Regions from separate parts of the Undibacterium sp. WLHG33 genome, predicted to be linked through region 1. Evidence: predicted binding sites of a transcription regulator. Region 1 holds the regulator's gene; each other region holds the start of a gene.
The links. Region 1 encodes sigma-54, which starts transcription at its own class of promoters, with help from an activator protein. Its sites were predicted from a motif close to TGGCANGNAANCTGCTTT; they were not measured.
Positions count from the first base shown of each region.

Region 1 (5,792 bases):
GCAAATCCGCATCGCGGATGTCATGCACAAAAATCCACGCAGCATACGCGCCGAACAACTGGCGGTCGAAGCTGTCGAAGTGATGGAAACCTATCGCATTAATCAGCTGCTGGTCACAGATGAACATGGCAAACTGGCTGGTGCATTACATATTCACGATCTGACCAGAGCCAAGGTGATTTAATGTCTGACGCGATCATAAGAGCAGCAAAAATCAGACTGATGATCTTTGATGTGGACGGTATTCTGACCGATGGCAGCCTGCATTTCGGTGCGGATGGCGAAACGCTGAAAACATTCAATGTGCTGGATGGACAGGGCATACGGTTGCTGCAAAACGCTGGCATTGCCACGGCCATTATCAGTGCCCGGCAATCGCCGATCGTCGCGCGGCGCGCCGCTGATCTGGGCATCACCTATGTGCGTCAGGGCATCCATGACAAAAAAACGGCATTTTTGCATCTGCTGCAAGAGTTGAATATACCGGCAGACGAATGTGGCTTCATCGGCGATGATGTGATCGACCTGCCGGTTCTGACCCGTGTCGGCTTCGCCGCCAGCGTACCTAACGGTCATGCAGAAGTGCGCCAACGCGTCCATCACGTGACGACGGCCAGCGGCGGCAAAGGTGCAGCCAGGGAAGTCTGCGATTTCATATTGCGAGCGCAAAACAAGTACGACAGCGTTCTGGCAGAATACCTCGCATGAAGGCACAAATCACTATCGACCGCGCACGCACCTGGATGGCTATCGCTGCTGTCGGTCTCCTTGCACTTAGCAGTTTCTGGCTGTACGACACAGTACGTCGTCAGGGCGCCGATGATTACAACCGGACCTCAGCGCGTCAGGAACCGGATTATTACGTCGAGAATTTTAATTTCATCAAACTCTCGAATAACGGCAAGGCAAATTATCACGTGACCGGACAAAGCCTGGTGCATTTACCGCGCACGGATCAGTACGATATCAAAGAGCCGCGCATCAGCAGCTTCGATACGCAGCGCACACCGATCACGATTAATGCAGCGCGTGCGGTTGTGGAACAGAAATCTGAGGTGCTGTCCCCAAAACGTACCGAAGATGTGGTGCATCTTTATGATCAGGTAAGAGTAGAGAGGCCACAAGGAATCAACTCCAGTTTTATGCGGGTAGAAACAGAATATCTGCAGTTACTGCCGGACTCCGACATCGTCAGGACGGACCAACGCATCAGACTGATCACGGATAACGGCGAAACCGATGCGACCGGTATGATCGCGAACAATGCGAATCAGGAATTGCGTCTGCTCAGTAAAGTGCATGCACGCCTGTTCAAACATAAATGAAAAAACATTCATCAACAACACAGACAAGACAGAGAGTAAACATGCGCCCCGAAAAAAAAACAGTGCATCTTGCGTTGAGCTCATGGATGTTAGCCCTGATGGCTTTACTGTCCGTATCCAGCGTTCACGCTGAAAAAGCAGACAGTCTCAAAGAAATGACGATAGAAGCAGACCAGTTTTTAAATAATGGCAAGACCAATGTCAGTACGTTTTCAGGTGATGTCGTGGTCGTCCGCGGCACACTGAAAGTCAGAGCAGAAAAAGCTGTTGTTACAAAAAGTGCCGATGAATTCCAGCATGTTGTACTGACCGCCAAACCTGGCGCAAAAATCACGTTTCGTCAGAAGCGCGACGGCGGGCCAGATCTTTGGGTGGAAGGCGAATCCGAAAAAGCGGAATACGATGAAAAAACAGAATTCGTAAAATTCCTGTTCAGGGCACAAATACGCTATCTCGACGGAAACAAAGTCACACAGCAACAAGAAGGAGAATTCCTTTCCTACGATAGTAAAAATGATGTCTTTGTCGGCGTCAATTCCAGCTCAGGTCAGGCAGTGTCAGGAGGCGGTCGCATCAAAACCACGATACAACCAAGAACTGAGAAACAGGCAAATTAAGATGGCATCAAAAGACAGCACGCTGACCGTCAAAGGTCTGCAAAAACGCTACGGTGCGCGACAAGTTGTGCGCGATGTATCGCTGCTGGTAAAAAGCGGCGAAGTCGTCGGGCTGCTGGGACCAAACGGCGCAGGTAAAACCACCTCTTTTTACATGATCGTCGGGCTGGTACCTTCCGACGCCGGCGAAATCAATATCGACGATACGAATGTTTCGGATTTACCGATACATCAGCGTGCTGTCCTCGGTCTGTCGTATCTGCCTCAGGAAGCATCAGTGTTTCGTAAACTGACGGTCGAAGAAAATATCCGCGCTGTACTAGAACTGCAAAAAGACAAAGACGGAAAATTTTTATCCGAGAAAAAAATCCGGCAACGTCTGGACAGCTTGCTGACCGATCTGCAGATAGAAAAAATCCGTGACAGTCAGGCGCTGGCTTTATCGGGCGGTGAACGACGTCGCGTCGAAATTGCGCGTGCACTCGCGACGAACCCGCGTTTTGTTCTGCTCGATGAACCTTTTGCCGGAGTCGATCCGATTGCAGTGATTGAGATTCAACGCATCGTCCGCTTCCTGAAAGAACGCGGTATCGGTGTGCTGATCACCGATCATAATGTCCGCGAAACGCTGGGTATCTGTGACCATGCCTACATCATCAATCAAGGCTCGGTATTAGCCAGCGGCAAACCCGACGACATCATTCAGAATGAGTCTGTGCGACGCGTCTATCTGGGAGAACATTTCCGGATGTAACGGGACGCATTATGAAACAAAGCCTGCAACTACGTACTTCTCAGCATCTTGCGCTGACGCCTCAACTGCAGCAATCGATACGGCTGTTGCAACTGTCAACGCTGGAACTGCATCAGGAACTGGAAACGCTGCTGATAGAAAATCCTATGCTGGAGCGTGTCGATGATCCTATGGATAATGCGGTCCGCCTGCTGGCGGATGGCGCCATCAACAATACAAGTACGACGCCGGATGCAGGCATGGAAAGCATCACTCCTTCTGAAAGCGCCGCGCCACAAGAAGCTGCTGTCGAAGCTGATGTGCCGGTCAACGACAGCATCAGTGCCAACGAAGAAGAGTGGAGTTTTAACGATGCGCCTTCCGGTGCAGCTAACGCCGATGAAGATGAAGGCAGGCCTCAGCTCGAATCTGCCCACATCAGCCTGCGTGACTATCTGCTGGAACAAATGCGCCTCACGCTCAGGGAAGCACGCGACCGCGCATTGCTGGAACTGATCATCGACACACTCGATGATAACGGCTACCTGACAGAAAGTCTGGAAGAAATTCACGCTGGTCTGCCACTCGAATTATTAATAGACGAAGAGGAATTATCGTTCGCGCTGAAGATGCTGCAGAGTTTTGATCCGCCGGGTGTCGGTGCGCGAAACTTATCAGAGTGTCTCGCGATACAGATCAGGCGCATGCCGAAAATTCCTTTTGTTACCCGCCGTCTTGCACTGGCACTGGTGGAAACACAGCTGACTTTGTTTGCACAAAGAGACTTCACAAAATTAAAAAAAATATTCGACTGCGATGATGAAGATTTGCGCGAAGCGCAGGCAGTCATACGGCAATGCGAACCACGGCCAGGTATCACATTTGCCACCAGCAGCTCAGACTATGCAGTACCGGATGTGATCGTCAGAAAAAATGGTAATGGCTGGCAAGTGTTACTGAATCAGGATGTGATGCCGAAACTGCGCGTGAGCAGTATGTACGCCAACATCATGCGGCAGAACCGCGGCGAAACAGGACTTGGAACCCAGTTACAGGAAGCACGCTGGCTGATCAAAAATATGCGTCAGCGCTTCGAAACAATCTTACGGGTGTCACAAGCGATAGTTGAAAGACAACGTAATTTTTTTGCGCATGGTGCTGTTGCGATGCGCCCTCTTGTTTTGCGCGAAATAGCTGATACACTGGGTCTGCACGAGAGCACTATTTCTCGTGTGACGACTCAGAAATACATGCTGACCCCGCATGGGATGTTTGAGTTGAAATATTTTTTCGGCAGCCATGTTGCGACGGAAACAGGGGGTGAAGCCTCTTCCACCGCGATACGTGCACTCATCAAGCAGTTGATAGGAGCAGAAGACCAGAAAAGCCCACTCTCTGATAGCAAAATCGCAGACATGCTGGGTGAACAGGGCATGGTAATTGCCCGACGGACCGTAGCCAAATACCGTGAAGCCCTGAAAATACCGCCAGTCAGTTTGCGAAAATCTTTGTAAGCAGTCCTTGTAATCACGGTTTGAATTGCTATATATGATTTAGCTCAACGCCGTAAAATCAAAATGAGCTTATTGTTATTAGCAAGCAATATCACTAAAGGAGCACAGTATGAATCTCACCATCAGTGGACATCACGTTGAAGTCACTCCTGCCATTCGTGAATATGTACATACCAAGCTGGAACGTATCCGGCGTCACTTTGATCAGGTCATTGATCTGACCGTCACGCTGACCGTCGACAAGCTGAGCGAAAAAGAGAAACGACATAAAGCCGACATTGACCTGCATATCAGTGGTAAAAATATTCACGTTGAAAGTCTGGCGCATGATTTATACGCTGCGATTGATACACTGATTGATAAACTGGATCGTCAGGTGATCAAGCATAAAGATAAAGTTCAGGGTCACGATCGCGATGCGATCAAACATATCCCTGATCCGGCATCGGCATAATCGCCCGCCTCCCGTTATTTACGGAACACGAAAACAAGGACGCCAACAGCGTCCTTTTTTGTTATCTGTTTTTTGTTATTTTTGTCGTACTGACGAAGTGCAAACAGGAATAAAATGATTGCCCTGTCACGACTATGTTAATGGTATCTACATGAGCGAATACGTAATCACTTCCGTTAAAAATCAGATCGGCTACATCACTCTCGACCGTCCGAAAGCATTGAACTCTCTGTCACTGGAGATGGTGCGCGCACTCACCGCCACATTATTGGCGTGGCGCGACGATACAACTATCCGTGCCGTATTCATACACAGCAGCAGTGAAAAAGCATTTTGTGCCGGTGGCGACATCCGCTTTTTCTATGACGTCGGCACCGCTACGCCAACTGGTGACAGCGCCCTGCTCGAAGATTTTTTTACCGAAGAATATGCGTTAAATCATTTGATACATTTTTACCCTAAGCCCTACATCGCGTTGATGAATGGTGTGGTGATGGGTGGCGGTATGGGCATTGCGCAGGCAGGTGAAAATTGCCGTCTGCGTATCGTGACCGAACGTACCAAAATGGCGATGCCGGAAGTGAACATCGGTTTATTTCCCGATGTCGGCGGTAGTTATTTCCTGTCGCGAACACCGGGTGAAATCGGTACTTATCTCGGTCTGACTGGCGATATCATTGCCGCTGCCGATGCCTTATATGCAGGCCTCGCTGACGTCTATATCCCAACATCTGAACTGCCAGCATTACTGACGATGCTGGAGCATACCGAAGCGGCAGATATACGCCTGGCGATACGTGAATTTGCTGCGCCATTTGCAGCGCAGGCCGATCCGGCCAGCAGTAAACTTGCCAGCCAGCGCGCCTTGATCGATCAGTTTTTCAGCGGCAACAATGTGCTGGCCATCGCAGAAAAATTAAGCAACAACAGCGATGCATTTGCTCAGCAAACACTGGTCACGATGGAGAAACGTTCGCCTTTACTGATGTGCGTCACGCTCGAACAACTGCGGCGCGGCGCACGTCAGAATGTGGCGGACTGTCTGCGCATGGAACGCGCCATGGTACGCCATTGCTTCAAACATGGCGAAGTGCTGGAAGGTGTGCGGGCCCTGGTCGTTGATAAAGACAATATGCCGCAATGGTTGCC
Region 1 covers NZ_CP186697.1:391,076-396,867, reverse strand. The annotation lists gene ACOTSW_RS01870 (KpsF/GutQ family sugar-phosphate isomerase) at 1-184, shown strand, start outside; gene ACOTSW_RS01865 (KdsC family phosphatase) at 184-708, shown strand; gene lptC (LPS export ABC transporter periplasmic protein LptC) at 705-1,325, shown strand; gene lptA (lipopolysaccharide transport periplasmic protein LptA) at 1,367-1,942, shown strand; gene lptB (LPS export ABC transporter ATP-binding protein) at 1,944-2,696, shown strand; gene ACOTSW_RS01845 (RNA polymerase factor sigma-54) at 2,708-4,189, shown strand; gene hpf (ribosome hibernation-promoting factor, HPF/YfiA family) at 4,299-4,643, shown strand; gene ACOTSW_RS01835 (enoyl-CoA hydratase/isomerase family protein) at 4,795-5,792, shown strand, end outside.

Region 2 (5,792 bases), 990 kb from region 1:
CACGGCCAGCAATAAATATGCATCAATCGCTTCCGGAAAAAAATGCCGGAACAGTGACTGACAAACATAGGTCGTATAGGCACCTATCATTAGCAATTCACCATGCGCCATATTGATAATACCCATCAGTCCGAATGTGATCGCCAGCCCCAGCGCTGCCAGTAACAACACGCTGCCGAGCGAGATACCATAAAACAGGTTACCGACAAATTCGGTGCGGGCAATGCGGTTGTCAATCGCATTGAGGGTGGCCACCGCTGCGACGCGTATGCTTTCGTCCGGCTCGGCATAACTACCATCCGGACGTTGGGTAATCATTTCCTGCAATGCAGGTTTCAGATTCGCATTCGCACTGGTGACGAGTGTTTTGACCGCCGCTTTACGAATAGCGGGATCTTCTGCATGCAGATTCACGGTCGCGATCAGCATTTGCAGCAATGCGCCTATCTCAGGATCTTTTTCTTTGACATACGCCTTGTTCAGTAAAGGCAGTTGTTCCGGTGTCGCTTCTTTTTGCAGCGCCTGCGCCGCCGCCAGACGGACTGCGCGCTCAGTCGCAAACAGCTTCAGACCGGATAAGGCGCTGTCAACTGCCGCCCGCAAGCGATTGTTAATCGCAATGACATCAGCACCATCGGGTAAGGCAAGCTTTTTTCCATCGACCAAAGAAATAAACTGTTCAGCATCCGGCAGAAAAACCTGATCGTCTTTGAAATACAACTCTTCATTTTTCAGTGCGCTCAGCACTTTCGCGGCTTCATCATTCGCCAGCGCGGCTATCGTATTGACGGCAACGATACGCGCATCCGGATCTTCACCCGCCAGCGCCTTGAGCTGACTCGCGTCAATCGCCGCATGCGCTGTTGCCGGCAGCAATATCGCTATCGCGATGCTGAACAGGATGCCGCATAATCCGCCACGTAATCTGCTAAGCAATGTTCCACCTGATGTGGCGGACATCGTGACAAGCTGGCGTGCCAACATTTTCTGGAATGTCATAGTTCTGCAGACGTGTTCATTAATCGAATTTTCGTGCAAGCTGGTTGTGTACGAGAGCGGGAAAACACCACCGCCGCAAACAGAAAGCTAGCCAGATTCCCCGCACGCGCAAGCAACGACCTGGTCAGTCGGGGAAACACCAGGAAGTGCTCGCGCAAGGAGAAAACTGTCGCACTGTTTACAGCTTTTGCTTACCTTCATTACCCGGAATATAAGGGCTCCAAGGTTGCGCGCGGATAGGCGCTTTGGTTTTGTAGACGACGCTGAACTGGCCGTCTGCTTTAATCTCACCAATCATGACGGGTTTATGCAAATGGTGATTGGTCGCATCCATCGTCAGTTCAAAACCGGATGGTGCTTTGAAAGTCTGCCCGCTCATCGCTGCGATCACTTTATCGGTATCCGTGGATTTGGCTTTTTCCACTGCTTGCTTCCACATATAAATGCCGACATAAGTTGCTTCCATAGGATCGTTCGTCACCACGGTGGCAGCATTCGGCAATTTTTTCGCAACGGCATACGCTTTCCATTTTTTGATGAATTCCGCATTCACCGGATTTTTGACCGACTGGAAGTAATTCCATGCCGCCAGATGGCCGACCAGAGGTTTGGTATCAACACCGCGCAATTCTTCTTCACCGACCGAGAACGCCACGACAGGTACATCGGTCGCTTTCAGACCGGCATTACCAAGCTCTTTGTAAAACGGCACATTCGAATCGCCATTAATGGTCGAGATCACTGCTGTTTTTCCACCGGCAGAAAATTTCTTGATATTCGCCACGATGGTCTGATAATCAGAGTGACCAAACGGTGTGTAGACTTCATCGATATCGCTGTCTTTTACGCCTTTGCTATGCAGGAAAGCGCGCAGGATTTTGTTGGTCGTGCGTGGATAGACATAATCCGTACCCAGCAGCACGAAACGTTTTGCCGCGCCGCCTTCTTTTGACATCAGATATTCTGTCGCCGGGATCGCTTGCTGATTCGGTGCAGCACCGGTGTAAAACACGTTTTTCTCCAGCTCTTCGCCTTCATATTGCACAGGGTAAAACAGCAGGCTGTTCAACTCTTTAAACACCGGCAACACCGATTTGCGTGATACCGATGTCCAGCAACCAAACACGACTGAGACTTTATCTTGCGACACTAACTGCCGTGCTTTCTCAGCAAACAAAGGCCAGTTAGATGCCGGATCAACGACAACCGCTTCCAGTTTTTTCCCCATCACGCCACCTTTGGCATTGATTTCATCAATCGTCATCAGCGCCACGTCTTTCAGCGATGTTTCAGAAATCGCCATCGTTCCTGAGAGGGAATGCAAAATGCCAACCTTAATCGTATCTGCTGCGAATGCCTGAGCCATCCAGCCCGATGTAGCGAGCGCCATTGCGCCAATTGCTGTTGCTTTCAAAACCGTGCGACGTGTCATGATTTCTCCTGAGGTGGTGGGTAACAAAGAAACTGCAAGCTTCACCAGCCTATGAGCAGATAGCGTGCCACGTTCGCGAAAAGCGGCGGAAATACGCTTCGGCTATCCTGAAATAGGAAAAATCGAGGGAGTATGTGCGGAAAACAGCTTTATCTCCTTATAGATATTGGGTTTTTTTACATACTGGGGGGAGTATATTTTTCGCCTGCAGTGCCGTTTTTTCGTGCTGGCTAGGCCGGATGCGGATGTGGAGTGCACTAGTTGCGGATTATTTGCTTCGTTATGCCCGCTGACAGCGCAGCGTCGCTGTGCGTGATTCAAGACAGGGAGCAGCCGGAATCAGAAATGGGCAAAAGTGTCTGAATCTGAGCAGCAAGGCACTTTCTGTCTTTTTCGGTGCAGCCCTGCATTCGCATTGTGCGTAACGAATAAAAGCGGCACACAAAAAAAATACGGAGACTGTCTGTTCAGTCTCCGTACCCTTGTTCCGGACGGTGGCCAACCCGCTATCTGCTGATCAGGCACACCTCGTTACCGTCATACATATCGGTTGCATGTACAGTAACTGAGATGAATCATACCAAAAAATTGTTTCATTGCCATGACATACATCAAAAAAAATGCGCTTGCCTGCCGCCGCGCTGTTTTTTCAAGACATCAGCACTTTGACTTCGTGCGGCCATAGGTGTCTTCAAAACGGACAATATCATCCTCACCCAGATAACTGCCGGACTGTACTTCGATAATTTCCAGCGGTATCGCGCCCGGATTCGCCAGCCGGTGCACTTCGCCCAACGGAATGTAGGTTGATTGATTTTCCGTCAGCAGCATGACTTTATCGCCGCAAGTGACTTCGGCCGTTCCCCTGACCACGACCCAGTGTTCGGCACGGTGATGATGCTTTTGCAGACTCAGGCTGGCACCGGGCTTGACCTGTATGCGTTTGACCTTGAAGCGTTCTTCTTCATCAATGCTGTCATACCAGCCCCAGGGACGATACACCTTGCGATGTAATGTATGTTCCTGCCGCCCCTGCTGCGTTAATTGCGCCACAATCGCCTTCACATCCTGACTCTGACGCCTATCAGCCACTAACACTGCGTCCGGCGTTTCCACCACCACCAAATGATCAATGCCGACGGTGCTGACCAGGCGGCTGGAAGAATAAATCAGGCTGTTGCTGGAATTGGTCTGTATCACGTCGCCGTACGTCACATTGGCCTGCGCATCCTGCTTGCCGACCTGCCAGACCGCATCCCACGCGCCCAGATCGTTCCAGCCTGCGTCCAGCGGAATCATGCGTATGTCAAAAGCTGACCCCGGGCATTTTTCCATCACTGCGTAATCGATAGAATCTGCCGGAATCTTGGCAAAAGCAGCAGTACCGGGACGGATGAATTGGGCGTCGCTGGTTTTTTCCGACCACGAGAGTCTGGCAGACTCCGCAATATCAGGCCGGAATTGCGCCAGTGCTTTCAACCAGGTGCTGGCTCTGAGCACAAACATGCCGCTGTTCCAGAGATATTCGCCACTGTCCAGATATTGCTGCGCCGTCGCTGCATCAGGCTTTTCAGCAAACTGCGCTACTGCAGATTCACCGAATGTTGCTGCCTGCCCGGTTCTGCGGATATAACCGTAGCCAGTTTCAGGGCGATCAGGCGTAATGCCTAAAATTATAATCGCGCCATCGCTGGCGGCTCGCACGCTACGCTGCAATGCGTTGGTGAACGCGGCGTCATCCTGTATGGTCTGATCTGCCGGTGTCACCACCAGCACCGGGTCTTCGCCGTTGGCCGTGGCTTCAAGCGCCGCCAGCGTCAACGCCGGTGCGGTATTTTTTCCGGCGGGTTCCAGTAACAGACTGGCCGCAACGGATTTCATTTCACGTAACTGGTCGAGCGCCAGAAAACGATGCTCTTCATTGGTCACGATCAGTGTAGGACTGACCTGAATATCGGCATCGGCAATCGCATTCACGCGTTGCACCGCTTGCTGAAAAAGACTGGTGGTGCCGGACAGCACCAGAAACTGCTTAGGAAAACCCGCGCGTGACAAAGGCCACAGGCGTGTACCTGAGCCTCCACATAAAATTACCGGAACAATTTTGGTCATGGATAATTCCCGCCTGCATCACTTCAATCATTTGCGTTTATTCGCGCTTCACCCTGGAATTCGCCTGCAGCTTTACTCGGCTGATTCCAGCAATTGTTCGCTGGTTCTGCCAAAACGGCGCTCGCGCTTCTGGAACGAAGCGATCGCTTCATCCAGCGATTTACCGTCGAAATCCGGCCAGTAGGTATCGGTAAAGAAAAATTCTGAATACGCCATTTGCCACAACAGGAAATTCGATATGCGTGCTTCGCCACCGGTGCGTATCAGCATGTCTGGCGGCGGCGCGTAGGCCATAGACAATTTTGACGACAGCATGTCTTCGGTAATGCTGTCCTGATCCAGCCCTTCACGAATTAATGCGTTACAGGCATTGACGATATCCCAGCGGCCACCGTAATTGGCGCAGATCGTCAGCGTCAGCCCGGTATTAGCGGCCGTTTTCTCTTCCGCGTTGTGGATCAATTGCTTGAGTTCGGCGTCAAATTTGCTCAGATCACCGATGATTTTCAGACGGATATTGTTCTGGCACATATTGTTGATTTCAAGTACCAGCACTTTCCGGAACAATTTCATGAGCAGTGAGACTTCCTCCGGTGGACGACGCCAGTTTTCTGAACTGAACGCAAACAAGGTCAGGTAACGGACACCACGGTTACAACATGCTTCCACCACTTTATTGACAGCATTCACCCCTTTGGTATGACCGGCAAAACGAGGCAACAAACGTTGTTTTGCCCATCTGCCGTTACCATCCATAATGATTGCGATATGTTCGGGGATGTTTCCTGATTCAGCCCTGGCAGGCTTACTTAAGTCTTTACTCATACAATTTACATTCTTTATTTAACACGTCTATCCAAGATAACAACCTCCAAGAATGTCACAACGTTGATACGAGCACATCAACTTCGAAGGTATCAGTCATCAGTCCGCGCGACCTGGGACTTATCTGGTACGCGGGGGATTATAAAAGACTTCACCGGAAACCGACGGAATAATCTGCACTGTCGCGTTAAATTCATTTTCTTTTAATCAACATTCAACGCTGCCTGCAAGCCGCTCGCGCGTAGTGTCAGGCGTCCGATCGCATGTCCCAGGACAGACGCTACCGGTGTCAGCAGGCTGAATTTCTCCTTCGCCCGGGTAATACCGGTATAAATCAGCTCGCGGGTGATCACCGGCGATGTCTCTGCGGGCAATACCATCACCGTATGCTGAAATTCAGACCCTTGCGATTTATGCACCGTCA
Region 2 covers NZ_CP186697.1:3,230,547-3,236,338, reverse strand. The annotation lists gene urtB (urea ABC transporter permease subunit UrtB) at 1-999, opposite strand, end outside; gene urtA (urea ABC transporter substrate-binding protein) at 1,178-2,431, opposite strand; gene ACOTSW_RS14640 (mannose-1-phosphate guanylyltransferase/mannose-6-phosphate isomerase) at 3,089-4,543, opposite strand; gene ACOTSW_RS14635 (isoprenyl transferase) at 4,616-5,368, opposite strand; gene recD (exodeoxyribonuclease V subunit alpha) at 5,572-5,792, opposite strand, start outside.
Region 2: urtA (urea ABC transporter substrate-binding protein) is a predicted target of sigma-54. The motif match lies at 2,484-2,501, and genes of this name have one in related genera.

Region 3 (5,792 bases), 1.6 Mb from region 1:
ATCTTTGCCCGGATCTTCCTGGCGATCACCGAACGAAAAACTGCGCGCATCAATATGTGACTCTCTTAGCGCGAGCACGAATAACTCGCTCAGTAAATCATCGCGTTCGCTGTCAAAACCGGCGCATAAAACCACCGAACGTGAAGGCACATTCAGAGAGCCTTGCCAACGTCCCAGACGTTTTTTACGCATATGACGTAAATGCGCGCCGACATTTGCATCCAGCATCGAAATAGAGCGGCGTTTGTGCTTTTTATCGCTGTCATAAGATGCCTGACTGACTGTTTCCGCGAGCGTCGCTATCGTGGTGCGAATTTTATTTTGCTGCGTTTTCTCTATTAATCCATTTTCAAAGTCGTGTATTCCTAAAGCCAGTCCCGGAATCAGGATGTGATCACAATATTTCGCAAAGCTGAATTTACGTAAAAATACCTGAGCATCGCTGACGATGGCATCGGTGTCTGCGGCCAGTAATCGATGAAAAAAGCGGTGTGCGTCGTCCACATTTGGCGTATCAGCAAACAGTATAGTGATGGGTTCGAGAGCGCTGATATGACGTCCGGCAACGACCAGACATAAAGTCAGGGGTGTTGACAGCAGCAGGCCGACAGGTCCCCATAACGCCCCCCAGAATAGCGCTGACACCATGACCGCGAGCGGTGACAGACCAGAGCTGTGCCCATACACTTTGGGTTCCACCCAGTTGGCCACCAGTACTTCGGTGGCGCCGAAAAAGGCCATACAGACGATAGCCAGAGTCCAGCCGGGATCAATGGCTGCGACGAATAAGGTAATTATTCCTCCCGCAATTAATGCACCCAGATAGGGAACAAAGCGCAATAAACCGCTCAGGGCTCCGAACAGAAACGCATGCGGCACGCCCGCAGCCCACAAGGCAAGGGCGATGATAATGGCAAAGGCGGTGTTGACCAGACATTGTGAAAAGAAAAAGCGTGATACCCCTTCTGTTGCATCCCCGAGCGCTTTGATCGTTTTGCCCACTTCACTCTGGCCGGTGAGCCGGATCGCGCGGTCGCGTAAAGACTCATGATCAAGCAGGATGAATATCAGCAGCACCAGTACCAGAAAGGCTTCTCCTACCGGCCCGGAAATGGACGATAGCAAACGCGTGATTGTCTCTGTCGGGGTTGGTTGTGGTTTTCGTATCTCAACTGGAATCGGTTGTTTCTGGCTTGATGGTAAGATTTTTTCGTTTTGTAACACAGTTTCGGCCGATGGAAAGCCATTCGATGACACAGCTTTCATTTCTGCTTCTATGTGTGCAAATGGACGTTCTGTGATTTGCCTTACTATTGCCAGCTTCGATTGAATCGCTGCTCTGTACTGAGGGATTTCTGTCGTGACGCTGACTAACTGAGAAGTCAGCACCACGCCAATGCCGATAATGCCAGTCGTGACGAAAATGATGGCAGCGAATGTGGCGCTCACGCGCCCGAGCCCCATGTGACGCATGCTGCGTATCAGCGGTGCGATGATCAGGCTCAGCATTGAAGCCAGCACGATAGGCTCTAAAACATCCCGCCCGAAATGCAGCAGTGCCAGCACACAAACAAGACTGACCAGTGACATCGCTGTTGATCGCGTAACAGTAGGGGAATTAGACATGGATTTCATCCGGAAATGTTATGTTATTTCTCAGCATCTCTGTTGCCTGGTCAATGCAATGTGTGTCGCGATATATAGACCAGTGCAATGTGGGCTCGGATAAGGCTCGAGCAAGATAATCGATGTGAATGCGTTGACTCGCAAAGATCGTATGGGAAATATATTCAGCAACAAGTGCAGGCCAAAAAAAAGCCCTTGATAAGTCAAGGGCTTTTCTGATTCTTGGCGGAGAAGGGGGGATTCGAACCCCCGGTAGGGATTAACCTACGCACGCTTTCCAGGCGTGTGACTTAAACCACTCATCCACCTCTCCTGCTTTTCGCTAATGCGTGATCAGCGAAGCTCGCTATTCTAGCAAAGTATTGAGGCGGATGGAAGTAGGTTTTTAATGTATTTATAAATCATGCGCCTATCCATGGTAAATCACTTGCGCACCAGCCTCCTGTGGTTTTTCTGTGGCCGTGTGCATCTCTGTCTCCTTCAAAGCCCTGCAGGATGTCGAAACACTGCGTGTAGCCGTTGTCTGTGGCGAGTTTTGCGGCGTGGCGTGAGCGGACGCCGGAACGGCAGAGAAAAAGAATGACGGAATTTTTATCTGCGATGATGGCTTCCAGCTGTTGTAAAAAATCAGGGTTTTGCGCACCACCCGGATACAGACTCCATTGCACCGCATAGTGCTGCTTATCGTGAATAGCGACTTTACCAACCCAGTCACGTTCAGCATTGGTGCGTACGTCTACCAGTACGCAGTTCGGGTCTGACTCTAATAGTTCAAAAGCCTCAACGGGAGTGAATGCACCGGCGTACGAAAATGATTGTTCTAGGGCGCGTTGCCGGGCAGATGCGATCAGTTCCTTGCTTGACATAAATAAATCCAGTACAGACAGTGAGTTTGAAAGGTGTATCGCTGATTATGCATGAAGCAATATCCATTTGCATACCATGCTCTTAACTTGTTGCTCCAATAGAGTGCAAAATGAGATTCGCACATTAATGGTGCTAAATATTGCACTATTAATGTGCGATATGTTTTTTCTGTAGTTTATTTTGTTTTTTCTGGTGCGTTATTCGGTGCTTTTCTTCAGGGTTTTTAATTAGTTCTTTAAAAAACAAAGTGTTACGGATAATTACGTCTGGCTTCGCAGATTCTGGAATGTGGCATAGTTTCTGCTATTATTGTTCGCGGAGTTGAGCAGTCAGATGATTGAGCAGGTAGAAAATTAACGACAGGTTTCTTTTGTCAGGATGGCAGAACGAAGGCTCAGTAATCCCCGATTTATTTTTAGCGCTACTTGAGGAGTTTCACATGGCAATGACAGCTGCAGAAGTTTTGAAGATGGTAAAGGATAACGAAGTAAAGTTCGTTGATTTCCGTTTTGCTGATACACGAGGTAAAGAGCAGCACGTTACAGTGCCAGTATCTGCATTCGATATCGATAAATTCGAATCTGGCCATGCATTTGATGGTTCTTCTATTGCGGGCTGGAAGGGGATCGAGGCTTCTGACATGTTGTTGATGCCAGATCCAAACACAGCGAATATCGATCCGTTCATGGAAGAAACCACATTGTTCATGCAGTGTGACGTTATCGAGCCTTCCGATGGCAAAGGTTACGATCGTGACCCACGTTCTATCGCGAAGCGTGCGGAAGCTTATCTGAAGTCTTCCGGTATCGGCGATACTGCCTACTTTGGTCCGGAACCAGAATTCTTTATTTTTGATGGCGTGCGCTGGAAAATTGATATGTCCGGTTGCTTCGTCAAGATTGATTCCGAAGAGGCGTCATGGACAACAGGTGAAAAACTGGAAGGCGGCAATTCAGGTCATCGTCCTACAGTCAAGGGCGGTTACTTCCCAGTTCCTCCAGTCGACAGTTTCCAGGATATGCGTTCTGAAATGTGCCTGATTCTGGAATCTTTGGGCATTCCAGTGGAAGTGCATCATCATGAAGTAGCTGGCGCTGGTCAAAATGAAATCGGCACAAAATTCTCTACATTGGTAGAGCGTGCTGACTGGACACAAAACCTGAAATACGTTGTCTGGAACGTGGCTCATACCTACGGCAAAACAGCGACTTTCATGCCTAAACCTATCGTTGGTGATAATGGTTCCGGCATGCACGTGCATCAATCGATCTGGAAAGATGGCAAAAACCTGTTCGCAGGCGACGGCTATGCTGGCTTGTCTGATTTCGCTCTGTACTACATCGGCGGTATCATCAAACATGCAAAAGCACTGAACGCAATCACAAATCCAGGCACTAACTCGTACAAGCGTCTGGTTCCAGGCTACGAAGCACCGGTGAAACTGGCTTACTCTGCTAAAAACCGTTCAGCATCTATCCGCATTCCTTACGTTGCGAATCCAAAAGGTCGTCGCGTTGAGGCGCGCTTCCCAGATCCACTGGCAAACCCATATCTGTGCTTCTCTGCACTGATGATGGCAGGTCTGGATGGTGTACAGAATAAGATTCACCCAGGTGAAGCAGCATCTAAAGATTTGTACCATTTGCCACCAGAGGAAGATGCATTGGTTCCAACAGTGTGCGCGTCTCTGGAAGAAGCCTTGGATGCACTGAATAAAGATCGCGAATTCCTGACTCGTGGCGGTGTGTTCAGCGACAGTATGCTCGACGCTTACATTGAACTGAAAATGCAGGAAGTTCAACGTATGCGCATGACGACGCATCCTGTTGAATTCGATATGTACTACTCCCTGTAATCGTAAGGGGGACTGTAAAAGCGGGGGTAACCCCGCTTTTTTTGTTTGTTACTGCGCGTAACGTGGAATTGTGAATATACGCGGCATCGCATACACTACACCTCTGTTTTTGACTAGTGATTGAATATGAAGCGACTATTGATTGGTTTTATTTCGTTAATCGCCATCCAAAATATTGCGCACGCGCAGGCAGATGTTTTTTTATGTGTCGACGATAATGGCAAGAAAGAATACAAAAATACTGGCGCAACGAAAGGTTGTAAGAGAGTCGAGTTGCCCGGTATTACGGTTGTTCCTGCACCGGCTTTGCCTTCCGCTCCTAAAAAAACGCAGGCGAAATCTGCCTCCAGTCCTGCTGATTTTCCTAAGGTTGATGAGGGAACACAGAAGGCGAGAGATTCAGATCGCCGGCAAATTTTGTTGGATGAGCTCAAAGCGGAAGAGCAAAAACTGGCCGATCTTAAAAAAGAGTACAACAATGGCGAACCCGAGCGCCGTGGCGATGAGCGGAATTACGCAAAATATCAGGAACGCACTGCAATGTTGAAAGATAGCATCAGCCGCACTGAAAAGAACATTGAAGCATTGCGGCGTGAAATTTCCAACCTGAAATAATGCAAAATCGCAGCTTTTCAGATTCCAAATTGAAGCAGCGGGCATGATGCTTGCATAATAAGGTCGCACGATGCGGCCTTTTTTTATGGATTATGGTGAAAAATTCTCTCTCTACCCTGCCGGCATTTGCCGGACTTGAGCTGCTTAGCTCTGCTGTCATCGTTTTTAACGCTGATGGCAGTATTAAGTTCGCTAATCCAGCTGCGGAGATATTGCTGGATTGTTCAGCGAAATCCCTGATCGACCAAAAGCTCAATGCTTTATTTTTGAACGGGGATGAATTGCAGGCGGTATTTCATCAGGCAGTTGCTCATCATTTTGCCGATAAGCGTCAGGATCTGACTCTGGAGCGTGCAGGCAGAGAACCGTTACATGTGCACAGCATTGTCACCGCATTAGATAATCCCGAGACGCCGGTATTGATTGAATTCCGCGAAAACGTCCAGCAACTCAAACTCGACAGGGAAGAGCGGATGCTGGATCAAAGCAAGGCAAACAAGGAGCTGATACGTAACCTTGCACATGAAATTAAAAATCCGCTTGGAGGCATCCGGGGAGCCGCGCAGTTACTGGAGCTTGAGCTGCCTGAGAGACAGCTCAAGGAACTGCGTGAATATACGCAAGTGATTATTAAAGAAGCGGACCGTTTGCAAACCTTGGTTGATCGTTTGCTGGCTCCGCACAGACTTCCTCACATAGTGGGTGATGTCAATATTCACGAAGTGTGTGAACGGGTCCGTAGTCTGATCGTAGCGGAATTTCCGCAGGGGCTGACTATTCACAGGGATTACGATTTGTCGATACCTGAATTCCGAGGTGATAAGGAGCA
Region 3 covers NZ_CP186697.1:2,596,856-2,602,647, forward strand. The annotation lists gene ACOTSW_RS11915 (AI-2E family transporter) at 1-1,626, opposite strand, end outside; tRNA gene ACOTSW_RS11920 (tRNA-Ser) at 1,850-1,939, opposite strand; gene ACOTSW_RS11925 (rhodanese-like domain-containing protein) at 2,028-2,492, opposite strand; gene glnA (type I glutamate--ammonia ligase) at 2,933-4,348, shown strand; gene ACOTSW_RS11935 (DUF4124 domain-containing protein) at 4,475-4,963, shown strand; gene glnL (nitrogen regulation protein NR(II)) at 5,059-5,792, shown strand, end outside.
Region 3: glnA (type I glutamate--ammonia ligase) is a predicted target of sigma-54. The motif match lies at 2,783-2,800, and genes of this name have one in related genera.